One region of the Streptomyces sirii genome, then DNA from elsewhere that is predicted to be linked to it. Evidence: riboswitches for the same ligand, from Rfam matches in the RefSeq annotation. Region 1 holds a riboswitch; each other region holds the start of a gene.

Region 1 (5,592 bases):
GGCGGGCTACCCGGCAGGGAGGCCCCCGACGCCCAGCCGGGCGCCCCCGTCCTCGTCTCAGCCCCGCAACGCCCGCAGCTGCTTGAGGAACCACTGGGCCGGCGGCAGTGCGGTGGCGGCCGCCGCCAGTCGCGCCGTGCGCTCGCCGCGTTCCCCGGCGTCCATCGAGAGCGCCTCGTGCAGCGCCCGCGCCGTGCCGCTGACGTCGTACGGGTTGACGGTCAGGGCGTGGCCGCCCAGCTCCTCGTGCGCGCCGGCCTCCCGTGACAGCACCAGTGCGCAGCCCTGCTCCGACACCACCGGGATCTCCTTGGCGACGAGGTTCATCCCGTCCCGGATCGGGTTCACCAGTGCCACGTCCGCCAGGCGGTAGGCGGCCAGCGACCGTGCGAAGTCGTCCTTCACATGCAGGACGACCGGACGCCAGGTGTCCGTCCCGTACTCGGAGTTGATCTCCTCGGAGAGCCGGCCGACGGCCGCCGTGTACTCCCGGTAGACGGCCAGGTCCTGGCGCGAGGGGTAGGCGAAGGCGATATGCACCACGCGCTCGCGCCACGACGGCTCCTCCGCCAGCAGCTGCCGGTAGGCCAGCAGGCCGCGGACGATGTTCTTCGACAGTTCGGTCCGGTCCACCCGGACGATGGTCTTGCGCGCCGTCCCGTCGGGCCCGGTGCCGATCTGCTCGCGCAGGGTGGCCAGCCGCTCCTCGACATCCGCCCGCCGCGACCGCTCCAGCAGGAAGTCGGCGTCCGCCCCGAGCCCGTACGCACCGATCCGGGTGCCCCCGGTGCCGCCGGTGACCTCGGCGCAGCACGCGGTGAACGCGTCCGCCCACCGGTGGGTGAGGAACCCCAGCTGATCGGCGCCCAGCATGCCCTCCAGCAGCTGCCGCGCCACCTCGTCCGGCAGCATCCGGAAGTAGTCCGGCGGCGCCCACGGCGTGTGGGAGAAGTGCGCGATGCGCACGTCGGGCCGCAGCGCACGCAGCATCCCCGGCACCAGCGCCAGGTGGTAGTCCTGCACCAGCACCGCCGCCCCCTCGGCGGCCTCGTCGGCGAGGGCCCGGGCGAAGGCGCGGTTGTACGTCTCGTACGCGCCCCACTGCTGCCGGAACCCGGCGTCGAAGACCGGCTCCAGCGGCGTCTGGTAGAGCATGTGGTGGACGAACCACAGCACCGAGTTCGCGATGCCGTTGTAGGCGTCGGCGTGCACCTGAGACGGGATGTCCAGCATGCGGACGCGCTGTCCGCCGGTGTCCTCCGGCGCCAGGGTGCCCCCGGTCCGGCGTACGGCCTCCCGGTCCCCGTCACCGAGCGCCGCGCACACCCACACCGCGTTCGTGTCGGGGCCGATGGCCGACAGCCCGGACACCAGCCCGCCCCCGCCCCGCTTGGCGCCGAGCGCCCCGTCCTCCCCCACGGCGTACGACACCGGCCCGCGATTGGACGCGACGAGAACCTCGGCACCTGCCCGGACCGCACTGCGCTCGGAGACCATGTCGCGACATTAACCCGCCGCAGAACCGCGCAAACGTACGGACACGGGTCAGGCCGCCCGCCGCGCCGCGTACTCCGGTATTTCGGCCATGGGCGGCCGCTCCTCGGTGTCCACGTCCGTGGTGCGGGGGACGAAGCCCTCCTCGCCGCGGTCGAATTGGGTGAGCCGGGGGCGCACCAGGTGGCCGCGGGCGAGGCGGAGCTGGGCGGTGCGGTAGATGGCGGCCGCCATCCGGCCGAGGGCCTGGCCGCCCTGGTGGCGGTGCCTGCGTACGCCGACGTCCACCTGGGCGAGCGCGTCGAGGCCGACGGTGTGCAGGGCGTCGACGAGCAGGCCGAGCTCGACGCCGTAGCCGACCGGGAAGGGCAGACGCTCCAGCAGCGAGCGCCGGGCCGCGTACTCGCCGCCCAGGGGCTGGACGAAGCCGGCCAGCTGCGGCCAGTGGAGGTTCAGCAGCGGGCGGGCGACCAGTTCGGTGACCCGTCCGCCCTGCTCGCCCGGGCGACCGCCGGTCTCCAGGGGGCGGTCGTACATCGCCTTGACGAAGTGGACGTCGGGGTCGGTCAGCAGCGGGCCGACGATCCCGGACACGAAGGTGGCGGAGAACTCCCGCAGGTCCGCGTCGACGAAGCAGATGATGTCGCCGGTGGTGACCAGCAGCGAGCGCCACAGGACCTCGCCCTTGCCGGGCAGCGCGGGCAGCCGGGGCAGAACGGTGTCGCGGTGGACGACCCGGGCGCCGGCCGCGGCCGCGACCTCGGCGGTGCGGTCGGTGGACCCGGAGTCCAGCACCACCAGCTCGTCGACCAGGGGGACGGCGCCGCTCATCAGCTCGGCGCGGATCGCGGCCACGATCGCGCCGACCGTGGCCTCCTCGTCCAGCGCGGGCAGCACGACGCTGACCGTACGGCCCGTCTGGCGCTTGGCCTCCAGCAGCTGCTCCAGCGGACGGTCCGCGGCCGACCAGGAGCGGCTGCTCAGCCAGCGCTCCACCTCTTCCAGCACGTCTACGACTCCTCGGTGGCCGCCGGTGCCGCGACCGGTAGGCAATCCATCGTGTGGGCCATTCTGTGATCCATCTCGCGGTTCGGACGACTATCTCAACTGTCAGTGCCTTCGGTTACAGTCTTGAACAACGCGGATGGCCGTCGCATGTCGGGGTCGCCGCGCCACAAACGCCTGGGTTTCGCCCCAGCGCCATACCGCTCATCCAGAGGGGCAGAGGGAAACGGCCCGTTGAAGCCCCGGCAACCCTCCAGTCGGTCTCCGTCGCGATCATCGCGCGCGAGGCTCCCGGCTAGGGAAGGTGCCAAATCCGTCTCATGGCGAGATGCGCCATGAGGAAGATGAGGAGAAAGGGCCTCGCCTCCATGGCTGTGTACAGCACCGAAGTCACCGAAAACGCCTCCCCCGTCGCTCTGGGGCCCGCCGTCGCGCTGTCCTGCCGCGAGTGCGGTGAGCGCTTCGACCTGGGGCCGCTCTTCGCCTGCTCGAGTTGTTTCGGGCCGCTGGAGGTGGCGTACGAGCTGCCGAGCGGCGACCCCGAGGCCCTGCGCAAGCAGATCGAGGCCGGTCCGGACAACATCTGGCGCTACGCCCCGCTGCTGCCCGTCCCCGCCGACGTGGCGGACAAGCCGAATCTGAACCCCGGCGGCACCAAGCTCGTCAAGGCCGACCGGCTCGCCGCCGAGCTGGGCGTCACCGGCGCCCTCTACGTCAAGGACGACTCCGGCAACCCGACGCACTCCTTCAAGGACCGGGTCGTCGCGATCGCCGTCGAGGCCGCCCGCGCCTTCGGCTTCACGACGCTGTCCTGCTCCTCCACGGGCAACCTCGCCGGCGCGGTCGGCGCCGCGGCCCGCCGCGCGGGCTTCAAGTCCTGCGTGTTCATCCCGCACGACCTGGAGGCCGGCAAGGTCGTCATGGCCGCCGTCTACGGCGGCGACCTGGTCGGCATCGAGGGCAACTACGACGACGTCAACCGCTTCTGCTCGGAGCTCATCGGCGACCCGCTGGGCGAGGGCTGGGGCTTCGTCAACGTCAACCTCCGCCCCTATTACGGCGAGGGCTCCAAGACGCTGGCGTACGAGATCTGCGAGCAGCTGGGCTGGCGGCTCCCGGACCAGATCGTCATCCCCGTCGCGTCCGGCTCGCAGCTGACGAAGATCGACAAGGGGCTCAAGGAGCTGATCGCCCTCGGGCTGGTCGAGGATCGGCCGTACCGGATCTTCGGTGCCCAGGCGGAGGGCTGCTCGCCGGTGTCGACGGCCTTCAAGGCCGGGCACGACGTCGTGCGCCCGCAGAAGCCGAACACCATCGCCAAGTCGCTGGCGATCGGCAATCCGGCCGACGGCCCGTATGTGCTCGACATCGCGCGCCGTACGGGCGGTGCGGTGGAGCACGTCGACGACGAGCAGGTCGTGGACGCGATCAAGCTGCTGGCCCGGACGGAGGGGATCTTCGCGGAGACCGCGGGCGGTGTGACCGTCGGCGTCACCAGGAAGCTGATCGAGGACGGTGTGCTCGACCCGTCCCTGACCACCGTCGTCCTCAACACGGGTGACGGCCTCAAGACGCTTGACGCCGTCGCGCCGACGTCCGGGCCCACGGCCACGATCCGCCCGAGTCTGGACGCGTTCCGCGAGGCCGGCCTGGCAGGCTGAGCCACGGCTCCACGCACCCGTACCCGTACTCCCCCAACCTGTCCGGAAGGCAGAACCATGAGCGTCAAGGTCCGCATCCCCACCATCCTCCGTACGTACACCGGTGGTGAGGCCGAGGTCACCGCCGAGGGCGCGACCCTCTCCGAGGTGATCGCCGACCTGGAGAAGAACCACCAGGGCATCGCGGCCCGTGTACTGGACGACGCCGGCAAGCTGCGCCGCTTCGTGAACGTCTACGTCAACGACGACGATGTGCGCTTCGAGCAGGGCCTGGAGACGCCGACGCCGGACGGTGCGGGCGTCTCCATCATCCCGGCGGTCGCCGGCGGCTGCTGAGAACGTGCCCGGTGGCCGTCGATCGGTCTCCACCGATCGACCACCAGGGGCGCTAATTTGCGCCATCTCTTCACCCACTTGACCGGAATTGCCCCGTCCGTTGAAATCGGACGGGGCAATTCCGCTTAGTGAAAGGGGATACCATTGTGGTGATCCCCGTTCCGGATAACTCCGCGCACGTGCCGAACGCATAGGAAACCGCGGAGAGTTGTGCTCAAAGTGTGTGCGGCATTTGTCGCTTACGTGAGCTATGCCCGGCCCGACTTGCCCCGGAGAAACGGGATTTCATCGCCTATTGCCGATTCCGCGGCGCCAGAATTCTCGTCCGATTGACCTGTTGCGCTGGGCATCGGTGCAGATACATTCAGCGGCGGTCGACGCGTTCCGGCGCACACCCCACGGGCCATTTCGCGGGGTGAGGTCTGACCCGGGTCCGCGGAGTGCGGTCCTGCGCAAGGGCCAGTAATAGGGGAGTTAGGCATGGCTCAGGGCACCGTCAAGTGGTTCAACGCGGAGAAGGGGTACGGCTTCATCGCGGTCGACGGTGGTGCGGATGTATTCGTCCACTACAGCGCGATTCAGATGGACGGCTACCGCACCCTTGAGGAGGGTCAGCGGGTCGAGTTCGAGATCTCGCAGGGCCAGAAGGGGCCGCAGGCGGACATGGTCAGGGTGAGCGCCTGAGGCGCGGGCCGACTGCAGCGTAGAGAAGGCCCGTACCCCGTCGAGGGGTACGGGCCTTCTGCCTGCCCTCCAGGCGACGGGACCTGAGCCCCCGTCGCCTGCGGTCGCGCGGTGCCGCGCGGTGCCCCGTCGGTGCCCGCCGGGCGGCTCGCGCCCGCCCGCCGCACACCCCTCACCCACCCGCCGCCCCTCGATGACCCCCTCCAGGTGGCTTGCACTCGCCCTGCCCGAGTGCTAATCATTGGCGTTAGCACTCTCCGAGTGAGAGTGACAGAACTTGGATCGGGCCGGTGAGGTCCGGACGCCGGGTGGGGCAAGGAACCACACGGCGCACGGGCCGTCCGTCGCGGGCACGGGTGCCGATCCGGAGAAATCCACCCCGTCCGGGAGGACCACTTCACATGGCCAAGAT
Region 2 (5,592 bases), 4.8 Mb from region 1:
GCGTCGCTGCTGCCCCCGCAGGCGGCGAGGCCGCTGGCAAGGGTGGCGACGGCGGTGCTTGCGGTGAGGCCGCGGAGGAGTCTGCTGCGGAGGCTGAGGGTGCGCATGGGTGTCCTTGCTTCGGTGGGCGTTTGTGGTGGCGTGGGGGTTGCTTTGCCGGTGCGGGCGGGGATTCGCTGGGGCGGAGGTCAGAGCACCTTGCTCAGGAAGTCCCTGGTCCGCTCGTGTTTCGGGTGGTCCAACAGCTCGGTGGGCGGGCCCTGTTCGACGATCCGTCCCTCGTCGAGGAAGACGACCTGGTCGGCGACCTCACGAGCGAAGCCGATCTCGTGGGTGACGATGATGAGCGTGGTGCCGCTGGTGGCCAGGTCCTTGATGACGGCCAGCACCTCGCCGACCAGTTCGGGATCGAGCGCGGAGGTGGGTTCGTCGAAGAGGATGACCCCCGGCCGCAGGGCGAGCGCACGGGCGATGGCCACCCTCTGCTGCTGGCCGCCGGACAGCTGCCGCGGATAGGCACCGACCTTGTCGGCCAGGCCCACCCGGACGAGCAGTTCGCGGGCCAGCTCCCGGGCCTCGGGCTTGGACAGCTTCCCGGTGGCCACGGGAGCGGCGGCCACATTGTCCAGCGCGGTCAGGTGCGGGAAGAGGTTGAAGTTCTGGAAGACAAAGCCGATCCGGCTGCGCTGGCCCAGGATGACCCGTTCGCTCAGCTCCTTGAGCAGCTCGCCATGCCGGCGCACGCCGATCAGCTCACCGTTCACGCTGACGTACCCGACCTCGGGCTTCTCCAGGTGGTTGATCACCCGCAGCAGGGTCGATTTGCCGGACCCGGACGGCCCGAGGATCACCGTGACCTCGCCGGGCCGTACGGCCAACTCGACCCCGTCCAGCACCCGTTGAGCGCCGTACCGCTTGTGCACGCCGTGCACCCCGACCGCGGCCGGCCGTATGCCGATGTGCTCGGTGGCGTCCGTGGTCTCGGCGAACCCGGTGCCCTCGGTGGTCTCTGCGATCTCGGAGGTCATATCGCCGCCTCCCGTCGGGTGGCTCGGGCGCGCAGATCACGCAGACCCGTCCGCGCCCTCTGCAACGGCGTCGGCGGAAGGATGCGCGTCGCGCCCCGGGAGAAGTACCGCTCGACGTAGAACTGGACGATGGAGACCGCACTCGTGAGGATCAGGTACCAGACGGTGGCCACCAGCAGCAGCGGGACGATGTCACCCGGGTAGGTACTGCCCATGCTCTGCGCCGAGCCGAACAGATCGAGCAGCGACACGTAGAAGACGAGCGAGGTGCTCTTGATGAGGCTGATCAGCAGGTTGACGTAGTTCGGGGTGATGGAGCGCAGGGCCTGCGGAAAGACGATCCTGGTGAACTGGTAGCTCTTCGGCAGGCCGAGTGCCGAGGCCGCCTCGTGCTGCCCCTGGTCGACCGCGAGGACGCCGCTCCGCACCACCTCCGACGCGTACGCCGCCTCGTTCAGGCTGAGTCCGACGACCGCGACGACGATGTCGGTGGCGAGTCGGGACTCGTCGAAGGTGAAGAAGGCGGGCCCGAACGGCACCCCGAGGCTCAGCGTCTTGTAGAGCGCGCTGAAGTTGTAGAGGAACAGCAGCACCACGATCAGCGGGACCGAACGGAACAGCCATGTGTAGGTCCAGCTGACCGCTCGCAGCACCGGGCTCCGGGAGAGCCTGCCGAGGGCGATCACGATGCCGCCGAGCAGACCGAGCACGGCACTGTACGCCGTCACTTCGAGGGTGATGAGCAGACCGTCGAGGATCGTCGGGCGCAGGAACCAGTACTGGAACCGGTCCCACTGATAGAAGGGGTTGGTCACCAGTCCGTGGACGATCTGGGCCGCCAGCACCAGCACGATCGCCGTGGCGATCCAGCGGCCGGGTCGGCGCAGCGGCAGCACCCGCTGTGCCGCCGGCGGCCGCGGTGCGGAGACGTCGTCCGACCGTTCGGCCTCGGCAGTGCGTACGGTACGAGGCGCGGAGGAGGCTTCGGGGGTCTCCTCGGCAGGAGGCGCTGAGGCGAGGGACACCGCGGCGCCAGGGGATTCACTCATGGAGGGCTCCAGCGAGTTCGGACACCCCGGACCACGGATGCGGCATCGTCACGCGGAGCCGAAGGGACTCCGCGTGGCGATGCGCAGGAACGCACGGAACGGGGGCTGGGGAGGAAAGGCGCGCACCGCGACAGCGGTGGGCATCAGAGATTCAGCAGACCGTCAGCCGGCGGCTGTCAGCCTTGGCGGACAGCACGGCGGACGCGGCTCAGCTGCCGCTACACAGTGCGCTGTTGACGCGGAGCAGATCGACCGAACGGTTCGCGCACAGCAGCAGGCAGCCACGGCGCCGCCAGGCGGCCGTCCCGAAAGCTGCGTACATTCCGTCACCGTCACTGTTCCGGCCCTGCGGGCCTCGCGCTTACCGAAAGTCTTCCGGTCCGGTCGTCACCTGGGGCACCCCACCGCGGCGCGAGGGTTGCCGGTCAGCAAGCCAGGGCTTGTCGCTGACGCTCATGACCGATCTGAGGCGTAGGTTAGACAGATCCCCGACATGCTTGTCAAAGAGTGCCCGACCTGTGGGACGGCGAAACGGGAGCGATGGCCCCGACCTCTCCCAGGTCGGGGCCATCGTGTGGTGCCGGGCGCCGACGCACGCCGGCACTCCTGCTGTTCCTACCAGGCGACCGGCAGGCGTTCGGGGATGCGCTTCATGAAGCGGGTGCGCCAGACGAGTTGGTCGACGGGGACGGCCAGGTGCAGGCCGGGCAGGCGGGTGGTGAGGGCCTGGATCGCCGTCTCGATGTGCTTCTTTCCGAGCGGGACGGCGGGGCAGTAGTGCCCGCCGTAGCCGAACGAGAGGTGAGCGGCCGCGTTGGGCCGGTCGATGTCGATGGTGTGCGGGTCGGGGAACACGCTCTCGTCGGTGTTGGCGGCCTCGACCAGGACGAGGACGAGTTCGCCCTTCTTGATCTCTGTGTCGCCGAGCTGCATGTCGTCCATGGCCAGGCGGGGCAGCCCGTCGGCGATGGACAGGTTCACGCGCAGCAGCTCGTCCACGGCGGACGGTATCCTGCCGGGCTCCGCGCACAACTGCCGCCACACTTCAGGGTTCTGGAGGAGCGTGAACACTGCCATGGTCAAGGCGCCCATGGTGGAGATGACTCCGGCGCCGAACATGGTGACACCGACGGTGGCGAGCATCTCGTCGGTGAGGTGCGCATAGTCGGGATCGCCACGGAGGGCGGCGAGTTCGGCCATGAGCCCGTCGGTGGCGGGGTCGTTGAGCCGTCCGGCCATATAGGCGATGTCCCGGTCCCAGTTCAGGCGTGCCCCGGTGATGGGGCATGCCGAGTTCATGAACGCGATATCGAGACTGGACGCCAGCAGCGGTGCGTCGTCGCGGGGGACACCGAGGAGGTGGCAGTGGAGGTGCTCGGCGTAGGGGTTGGCGAACCGTCCGCGCAGGTCGACCGGCGGGCCGTAGTCGAGGAGGCCGTCGACCAGATGGGCGGCGTGGTCGGCCATCCACTCCGTCAGGCCGCCGGCCTTGGGATTGATCGCCTTGAGTACGGCCTTCCGTAGTCCGGCGCCGGTGATGTTGCCCATGTTGTTGACCACCTCGGGCGGGATGGTCAGCGCGTACTGCCGGGGGACGCCGGGAGCGGAGGTGTCCTTGAGGCTGAAGCGGGGGTCTTCGAGCACCTGCTTGCACAGCTCGTAGGAGGAGACGAGCCACGCCTCGTCCCCGGCGATGGTGCGCACCCGTGTGACCGGGGTGGCGCGAAGCCGCTCGATCTCCGGAGGGAGGCGGTCGCCGCGCGGGGAGAACGGGAAGTCGATCAAGGGCGGGGCGGTCGTCACTGGTCGCGTCCTTCGGTCATCGTGCCGGCGGGGGTTATCACGGCGTGGCCCTGGTTGCGTGTGGCGCGCAGGCCGTGCCCGCGTGAGTAGAGGAGATCGGCCATCGGCAGTGCCTGGTGGTAGCAGTTGAGCGAGGAGGGGACGCCCATGATTGCGGGGGTGTCGATGAACAGCGGCGCCTCGGCGCAGATGTAGTCGCGGCAGACCTGGCGCTGACGGTCCGTGGGCTGCTTCCCGTTGAGAACCTTGCTGGTGAGGAACCGGACCACGAGCTGATCACAGACCTCGCGGAACGCCGGGTCGGCGGACAGCCGGTCGTCGAGGCTCTCGCGTATGACCCGATAAGCGGGGATGTCCAGCAGTGCGGACATGGGGCGGCCGCGGAGCCTGGTGCCGTCCGGGTCGAGCGAGGCAACGGCGGCGGTCACCTTGGCCCGTACACCGCGCAGGTTCTTCACCGCCTTGCGCTGGGCCTCTACAGCCGGGTATCCGAGTGCTTCGTACATGTCGGCGACATGCAGATCCGTGTAGATCAGATCGACCTGACGGAAGTTCTCCAGTCCCCAGGCGGCGAGGCCGAGGACTCTGTGATGGGTGAAGTAGGAGTTCCCCGGAGAGATGCCGATGACGGCGTGATCACCTTCGTCGGTGATGACCTGGCAGTGCGGGGTGTACGGACGGACGTGAAAAACCTCGGTCGCTGTCGTCAAGAGACGATGTCCCTACGTGCCGCTAGTCCCTGGGAACCCCGTGTTCCCGGTGTGGCGGCGACACCGGAAACCTACCCGACTGTCGGTTCCGGATGATGCCGAACTAGGCGGTAACTCGCAGGTCAGAGCGCCTAGTTGGTTCATATGGCGTTCACAAGCGTGGCCTGGTGGCCGCGAACGAGCTCGTCGCGAAGCCGTCTGCCCCGCGTTAGCGGCCCACTCGCTCCCCTGCCAGCTGCTGCTCGATCAGCTCCACGGCCCGGCGGGTGCCGCCCTCGGTGCGCACCTCGGCCCACAGCCATGCCGAGCGCGCGGCGACCTGTGGATCGCCGATGAGTTCCATCAGGGCCGTACGGAGCGCGGCCGCCGTGACGTTCGCGGAGTCGATCCGGCGGGCGACACCCAGTTCGACGAGCCGGTCGGCGTAGAGGGACTGCTCGGCCCCGTGTGGTACCGCGAGCATCGGCACACCGGCGTACAGGCCCTCACCGCAGCTGCCCATTCCGGTGTGCGTCACCCATGTGTCCACCTGATCGAGGATCGTCGACGGCGGTACCCACGGCAGCACCTCGAAGTTGGGGGGAATCCGTTCCCTCAGCTGGGCCGAGTCGTCGCCACCGCCGATCTGCAGCACCACATGCCAGCCCGGAAGATCAGCGAAGGCCGCCACGCACTGCTGGTGGACCGCCTGCTGCCCGGGGTATGTCGAGCCGCCCAGCGACACCAGCAGCACCTTCTCCGCACCGGCCGGCCGCATCCAGCCGCCCTGCTCCTCACCGGCGCCGCGGCACGGGCCGACGAACGTCACCGCCTCGGCGTCGACCCGGTCGGCATAGGGCTGCATGGCGCGCGGGATCAAGGCCAATGCCCGCCCCGGCCGACCGATGAACTCTTCGACGTTCGTGGTCACCGCACCGCACTGGGCCAGCCAGGCGGCGAACCGCACTCGGTGGTCGGAGCCTCCGGGCAGCCCGGCGAACGCCGCATCCATCTCCTCCCGGG
Region 3 (5,592 bases), 2.8 Mb from region 1:
AGTTCATCGAGGTCCACGAGCCGCTCGACCAGGAGCAGCTGCACCTGCTGACGCAGCACGAGCAGCCCAAGCCGCTCGAGCTGGGCCCGGAGGTCGACGAGAACGGCGTCAAGCGCAAGATCAAGCGCTCGCAGAAGCTGCGCGCCAAGCTCTCGAAGTCCTACTACGGCGAGGACAGCGTCATCGCCAAGCCGACGGTCGAGGAGTACCAGGAGATCACCAGCGGCCACGGCCACCACTGATCCCCTCGGTGCCTCGTAGCGCACCGTAGGCAGTACGCCACCCAGAGGGCCCCGTCCGGCGATCGGACGGGGCCCTCCGGCATGCCCGGCGGGTCGATAGGGTGACGGCATAGGCAGGAAACACACCAGGAGCGTGGACCATGAACGTTGTGACCCCGGCAGGCGGCGACAGCGTGGCGGCCCACACCTGGCCGGGCATCCTCAACGCCCTCCTCGACGGCCGCGACCTCAGCGCGGACGACACCGCCTGGGCGATGGACAAGATCATGCGGGGCGAGGCCAGCGACGCCCAGATCGCCGGTTTCGCGGTGGCGCTGCGGGCCAAGGGCGAGACCGTCGCGGAGATCTCCGGCCTGGTCCGCACCATGTACGCGCACGCCCGGCTGATCGAGGTCCCCGGCCCCAGCGTCGACATCGTCGGCACCGGCGGCGACGGCGCCAAGACCGTCAACATCTCCACGATGTCCTCGATCGTGGTGGCCGGCACCGGCGCGAAGGTCGTCAAGCACGGCAACCGCGCGGCGTCCTCGGCCAGCGGAGCCTCCGACGTCCTGGAGAAGCTCGGCGTCAACCTCGACCTCACCCCGCAGCGGGTCGCCGAGGTCGCGCAGGAGGCGGGCATCACCTTCTGCTTCGCGGTGAAGTTCCACCCCTCGCTGCGGCACGTCGCCAACGCCCGGGGCCAGCTCGGCATCCGCACGACCTTCAACGTGCTGGGCCCGCTGACCAACCCCGCGAAGGTCCGCGCCCAGGCGACCGGCGTCGCCGACGCCCGGATGGCGCCGATCCTGGCCGGCGTGCTCGCCGAGCGCGGCTCCTCGGCGTTGGTCTTCCGCGGCGACGACGGCCTGGACGAGTTGACCACGACCGCGACCTCCCGGGTGTGGGTCGTACGGGACGGAGCGGTGCGCGAGGAGGCCTTCGACCCGCGGGACGTGGGCATCGAGCTGGTGCCGGTGGAGGCCCTGCGCGGCGCGGACGCCTCGTACAACGCGGAGGTGGCCCGCCGGTTGCTGGACGGCGAGACCGGGCCGGTGCGTGATGCCGTGCTGCTGAACGCCGCGGCCGCGCTGGTCGCGCTGGAGCCGGGCGACGGCCCCTTGGCGGAGCAGATCCGCGCGGGCATCGAGAAGGCCGCCGCCTCGATCGACTCCGGCGCCGCCAAGCGGGCGCTGGAGCGGTGGGTGTCCGCCAGCAACGCATGAGCGGCCAGCGGGTGTCTTGAAGACACCCCCTGGTCACACAGAGTGTGACGCAGGCCCCAGTCCGTCATACGGACCGGGGCTTGCGCGTTGTTGATCGTGTGGCATGATGCTGCGCAGGTCACGAGTGACAGCGACACAGGCCCCGGCCCGCTGTCCGGCAACCCTCCTTCCGTGGCGGGGTGCCCCGGGTGATGACCAGGCCGCAGGCAGCGAGGTCTGCGGCAAGCGCGGATCCCTCGCCAGGGGTCCTGGTCCCCGAGGGAGAACTTCCGTGAATCAGCGAATGCGATAGGGCCCGACGGCCCCTTTTCCGCACCCCTTTTCCTTTCACGCTGCGGCGCCCCGGCATTGCGCTGTGACGCACCCAGACGCGCCCGCCCGCAGCGAATTCGCTTGCCTCTCACGGGAGTTCGCCATGTCTGTTTCCGCCGTTGCCGCCGACAGCTCCGTTTGTGCCCCGCTGCCGGTTCTGGGACGCGATGTCCTGGTCCCGCTCGTGACCGGCGGCGAGGTCGACTACGCCGCGCTCGACTACGCCGCCAGCGCGCCGGCCCTCCAGCGGGTCTGGGACGACGTGGCCGCCTACGCCCCGTACTACGGCAGCGTGCACCGCGGCGCCGGATACCTCTCCCAGCTCTCCACCGACCTCTTCGAGAACAGCCGCCGGACCATCGCCGAGTTCCTCGGCTGCCGAGCCGGAGACCAGGTGGTCTTCACCCGCTCCACCACCGACTCGCTCAACCTCCTCGCCGCCGTACTCCCGCGCGGTACCCGGGTGTTCGTCTTCGAGACCGAGCACCACGCCTCGCTGCTGCCCTGGGAGCAGCGCGCGGACGTCACGGTGACGTATCTGAACGCGCCGCGCACCCCGCAGCAGGCGGTGGACACCCTGGAGAAGGCGCTCGCCGAGCGCGAGCCCTACGGGCCGGCGCTGGTGTGCGTGACCGGTGCGTCCAATGTGACCGGTGAGCTGTGGCCGGTACGGGAACTGGCGGCCGCGGCCCACGCCCACGGCGCGCGGATTGTGCTGGACGCGGCGCAGCTCGCCCCGCACCACCCCCTCGACATCGCCGAGCTGGACGCCGACTGGGTCGCCTTCTCCGGCCACAAGCTGTACGCGCCGTTCGGTGCAGGGGTGCTGGCCGGCCGCGCGGACTGGCTGCAGGACGCCGAGCCGTACCTGGCGGGCGGCGGCGCCAGCCGCAGGGTCTCCCGGCGCACCGACGGCGGCGTGGACGTCGAGTGGCACAGCACCGCGGCCCGGCACGAGGCCGGCTCGCCCAACGTCATCGGCGCCTACGCGATCGCCTCCGCCTGCCAGGCGCTGACCGAGGCCGGCTTCGACACCCTGGTCGCCCGCGAGCAGGCGCTGATCGCCCGGGTGCGGGAGGGCCTGGCCGAGGTGCCCGAGGTCAAGGTGCTCTCCCTCTTCGGCGACGAGGCGCCGAGGGTGGGCGTGCTCTCGTTCGTCGTCGAGGGCTGGAACAGCTCGCACTTCGCCGCCGCGCTGTCGGCCGAGTACGGCATCGGCGTGCGCGACGGCCTGTTCTGCGCGCACCCGCTCGTACGGACCCTGCTGGGCAGCGAGCCGCAGGACCCGGGGGAGTGCGGCGCCCCGGAGGCGGCCCCCGGCGAGCGGTCCCTGAACGCCATCCGCGTCAGCCTGGGCGTCGGCACCCCCGAGGAGCACGTCGACCGCTTCGTCCACGCGGTACAGGAACTGGTGACCAACGGGGCCCGCTGGAACTACCGCACGGAGGACGGCCGTTGCGTACCCGCGTCTCTTTGACGCGGGGAGCCGTCCCACGTTGTCGGCTTTCCCGCCGTGGTGGTTTCGCTTGGTTCGCCTGCGGCGGGCTTGTTGCCGCTGCGCGGGGCTGTTCGGCTGCCGGTGACGGGCCGGAGGGGTAGGGGTGTGGGACTGCTGCGCTTTACGTCCCACACCCCTACCCCTCCGGCCCGCCCCCTCCCGTAGTGGGTGGGGGAAGAACGGTGGGGGTGGACGTCAGCTTTCGTGTGCAGGTAGTCGACGGATTTGGCCCGCCCCCACCGGGCCTTCCCACTCCCACCCACGGGAGGGGACAGACCGTAGGACGGAGTCCGTAGGGCTGTCACCGCACCCGACAACACCACGCCCGCCGCCAGGCGCAACGGCGAACAACCACCACGGCGGGACAGCCGAAAGCGTGGGGAAAAACGGGCTAGGCATCCAGCCCGATCGCGAACGCCGCCTCCAAGTCGTGCTGGGAGTACGTGCGGAAGGCGATGTGCGTCTCGGTGGAGGCGACGCCGGGGACCTTGCTGATGCGGCCGGGGATGACGTCCGCCAGGTCGTCGTGGGCGGAGACCCGGACCATGGCGATGAGGTCGTGGGCGCCGGTGACCGAGTAGACCTCGCTGACGCCGTCCAGTGCGGCGATCTTCTCGGCGATCTCCGGGATCTGGTCCACGCTGGTCTTGATGAGCACGATCGACGTGATCACGGCTGGCTCTCTCCCTCGGTCGCCGGGTCATTCGCCCTGGTGGCCCCCACACTATCCCTCCGGTAGCGGACCCAGGCGTACAGAAAGCCGAGCGTGAAGCCGAGGACGTGTGCGAGGTAGGCGACGCCGGGTCCGCGGGGGTCGTCCTGGGCGGCCTGCCACTGGAGGAAGAACCAGAACAGCAGCACGATCCAGGCGGGAAAGCGCAGCGGAAGGAAGAACAGGAACGGGAAGACGCTGGTGACCCGGGCCCTGGGAAAGAGGTAGAGGAAGGCGCCCAGGACGCCGGCGATGGAGCCGGAGGCGCCCACCAGCGTCTGGCCCGAGGAGGCGTGCGCGGCCGCGTAGCCGAGCAGCGCCAGGTAGCCGATGATGAGGTAGAAGGCGGCGAACGGCAGCCGGCCCATCCGCGCCTCGGCCATCCCGCCGAAGACGTACAGAAACAGTATGTTGCCGAGCAGATGCAGCCAGCTGCCGTGCACGAACAGCGCGGTGAGCGGAGTGATCAGCGCCCGCAGTGAACCGCTCCAGAGCTCCAGCGGGATCACGCCCCACCGCTCGAAGTACGCGGTCTGCGCTTTCAGCAGGGCGTCGCCGGTGCCGTACATCCGGTTCAGGGTGCAGACGGGGCCGGTCACGAAGACCACGCAGCACAGGCCGATCAGCACATTCGTCAGCCGCGAGAACACCGCGGTCAGGGACCGGGGGTGCGGCGGGCGGGGGAGGAGGCCGGATGGACGGGGCGAATCGGCGCGCGCGGAGCGCGGAGTACGGGGTGAACGGGGAGGAGGAGCCGGCGCCGTCATGAAGTGATCATGGCGTAATGCGGGCAATCGGGACAGAGTGCCTCGCCGCGTCCCGGCTCCTGGGCGGGGCCCGCATCGGCCCCCCATCAGGCCGTAGGGTTGCAGGCAGTACCTTGCGTACTTCCGCAGTCCGACGGCGCACCGCGTGAACGGCGCAGCAGCATGAGATCGACGAGCATGAAAGAGGACGACACGATGTCTGTTCCCCTGCCGACGGCCGAAACCCGGTGGCGCTGCACGCTGTGCGGCAACCTCACCCGTTTCGACGTGACCCGCCAGGCCAAGGTCGTGGAGTACGTCCACCTGGACCTGGCCGGGGAGCCGAAGGTGGAGGAGCGCGAGGTCCTCAGTGAGAGCATCGAGTCCGTGCGCTGCCGCTGGTGCAACGCGGTCGACCAGATCGAGCTGGTGGACCGTCCGGGCGCGAGCGCCTGAGATCGGAGCGATGCAGCCGTGGTGGACCGTCCAGAAGGGGAGCCGGGGGCCGAGCGTGACGACGCACCTGCGGGTGCGGCGGACGAGGTGCTCGACCGTCCGCTGCCCGAGGGCGTCCGGCGCCGGGTCGTGGCGCTCACCGCGGAGTCCTTCGGCGCGCTGACCGTCGCCGAACTCCCGGCTCCACTGCGGCAGTACGCCCGGTTCACGCCGACCCGCCGGGCCAAGTTCGCCGGAAACGCGATGGCCGCGGCGCTGGAAGGCGACGCGGTCTTCCGGCAGCGGATCGCCGGCAAGCTGCGCGAGGCCCAGCCGGAGCTCGCCGAGGCGCTGGAGCACGGCACCCCGCCCGCCGCCGCCGATCCGCTCGATGTCGCCGCGGCCGCCTATGTGCTGCGGCCCGACGGCTGGGTCAAGCTCG

Evidence for each region. Region 1 has a riboswitch for S-adenosylmethionine ahead of thrC (threonine synthase). Riboswitches for the same ligand answer to the same signal wherever they lie in the genome.
Region 2: it holds a riboswitch for S-adenosylmethionine, as region 1 does, so the genes downstream of both, WAB15_RS03185 (amino acid ABC transporter permease) here and thrC (threonine synthase) in region 1, are expected to answer to the same signal.
Region 3: it holds a riboswitch for S-adenosylmethionine, as region 1 does, so the genes downstream of both, WAB15_RS12065 (aminotransferase class V-fold PLP-dependent enzyme) here and thrC (threonine synthase) in region 1, are expected to answer to the same signal.

The regions. Positions count from the first base shown of each region.
Region 1 covers NZ_CP147982.1:5,447,520-5,453,111, forward strand. The annotation lists gene WAB15_RS24710 (trehalose-6-phosphate synthase) at 58-1,497, opposite strand; gene WAB15_RS24715 (glucosyl-3-phosphoglycerate synthase) at 1,546-2,502, opposite strand; SAM riboswitch class I at 2,701-2,850, shown strand; gene thrC (threonine synthase) at 2,868-4,160, shown strand; gene WAB15_RS24725 (MoaD/ThiS family protein) at 4,218-4,496, shown strand; gene WAB15_RS24730 (cold-shock protein) at 4,977-5,180, shown strand; gene groL (chaperonin GroEL) at 5,582-5,592, shown strand, end outside.
Region 2 covers NZ_CP147982.1:679,009-684,600, reverse strand. The annotation lists gene WAB15_RS03195 (transporter substrate-binding domain-containing protein) at 1-107, opposite strand, end outside; gene WAB15_RS03190 (amino acid ABC transporter ATP-binding protein) at 189-953, opposite strand; gene WAB15_RS03185 (amino acid ABC transporter permease) at 1,025-2,077, opposite strand; SAM riboswitch class IV at 2,430-2,538, opposite strand; gene WAB15_RS03180 (cytochrome P450) at 2,693-3,880, opposite strand; gene WAB15_RS03175 (tRNA-dependent cyclodipeptide synthase) at 3,877-4,590, opposite strand; gene WAB15_RS03170 (macrolide family glycosyltransferase) at 4,799-5,592, opposite strand, start outside.
Region 3 covers NZ_CP147982.1:2,660,778-2,666,369, reverse strand. The annotation lists gene WAB15_RS12075 (cytochrome bc complex cytochrome b subunit) at 1-242, shown strand, start outside; gene trpD (anthranilate phosphoribosyltransferase) at 383-1,447, shown strand; SAM riboswitch class IV at 1,564-1,681, shown strand; gene WAB15_RS12065 (aminotransferase class V-fold PLP-dependent enzyme) at 1,863-3,236, shown strand; gene WAB15_RS12060 (Lrp/AsnC family transcriptional regulator) at 3,649-3,930, opposite strand; gene WAB15_RS12055 (rhomboid family intramembrane serine protease) at 3,927-4,607, opposite strand; gene WAB15_RS12050 (hypothetical protein) at 4,932-5,171, shown strand; gene WAB15_RS12045 (NYN domain-containing protein) at 5,190-5,592, shown strand, end outside.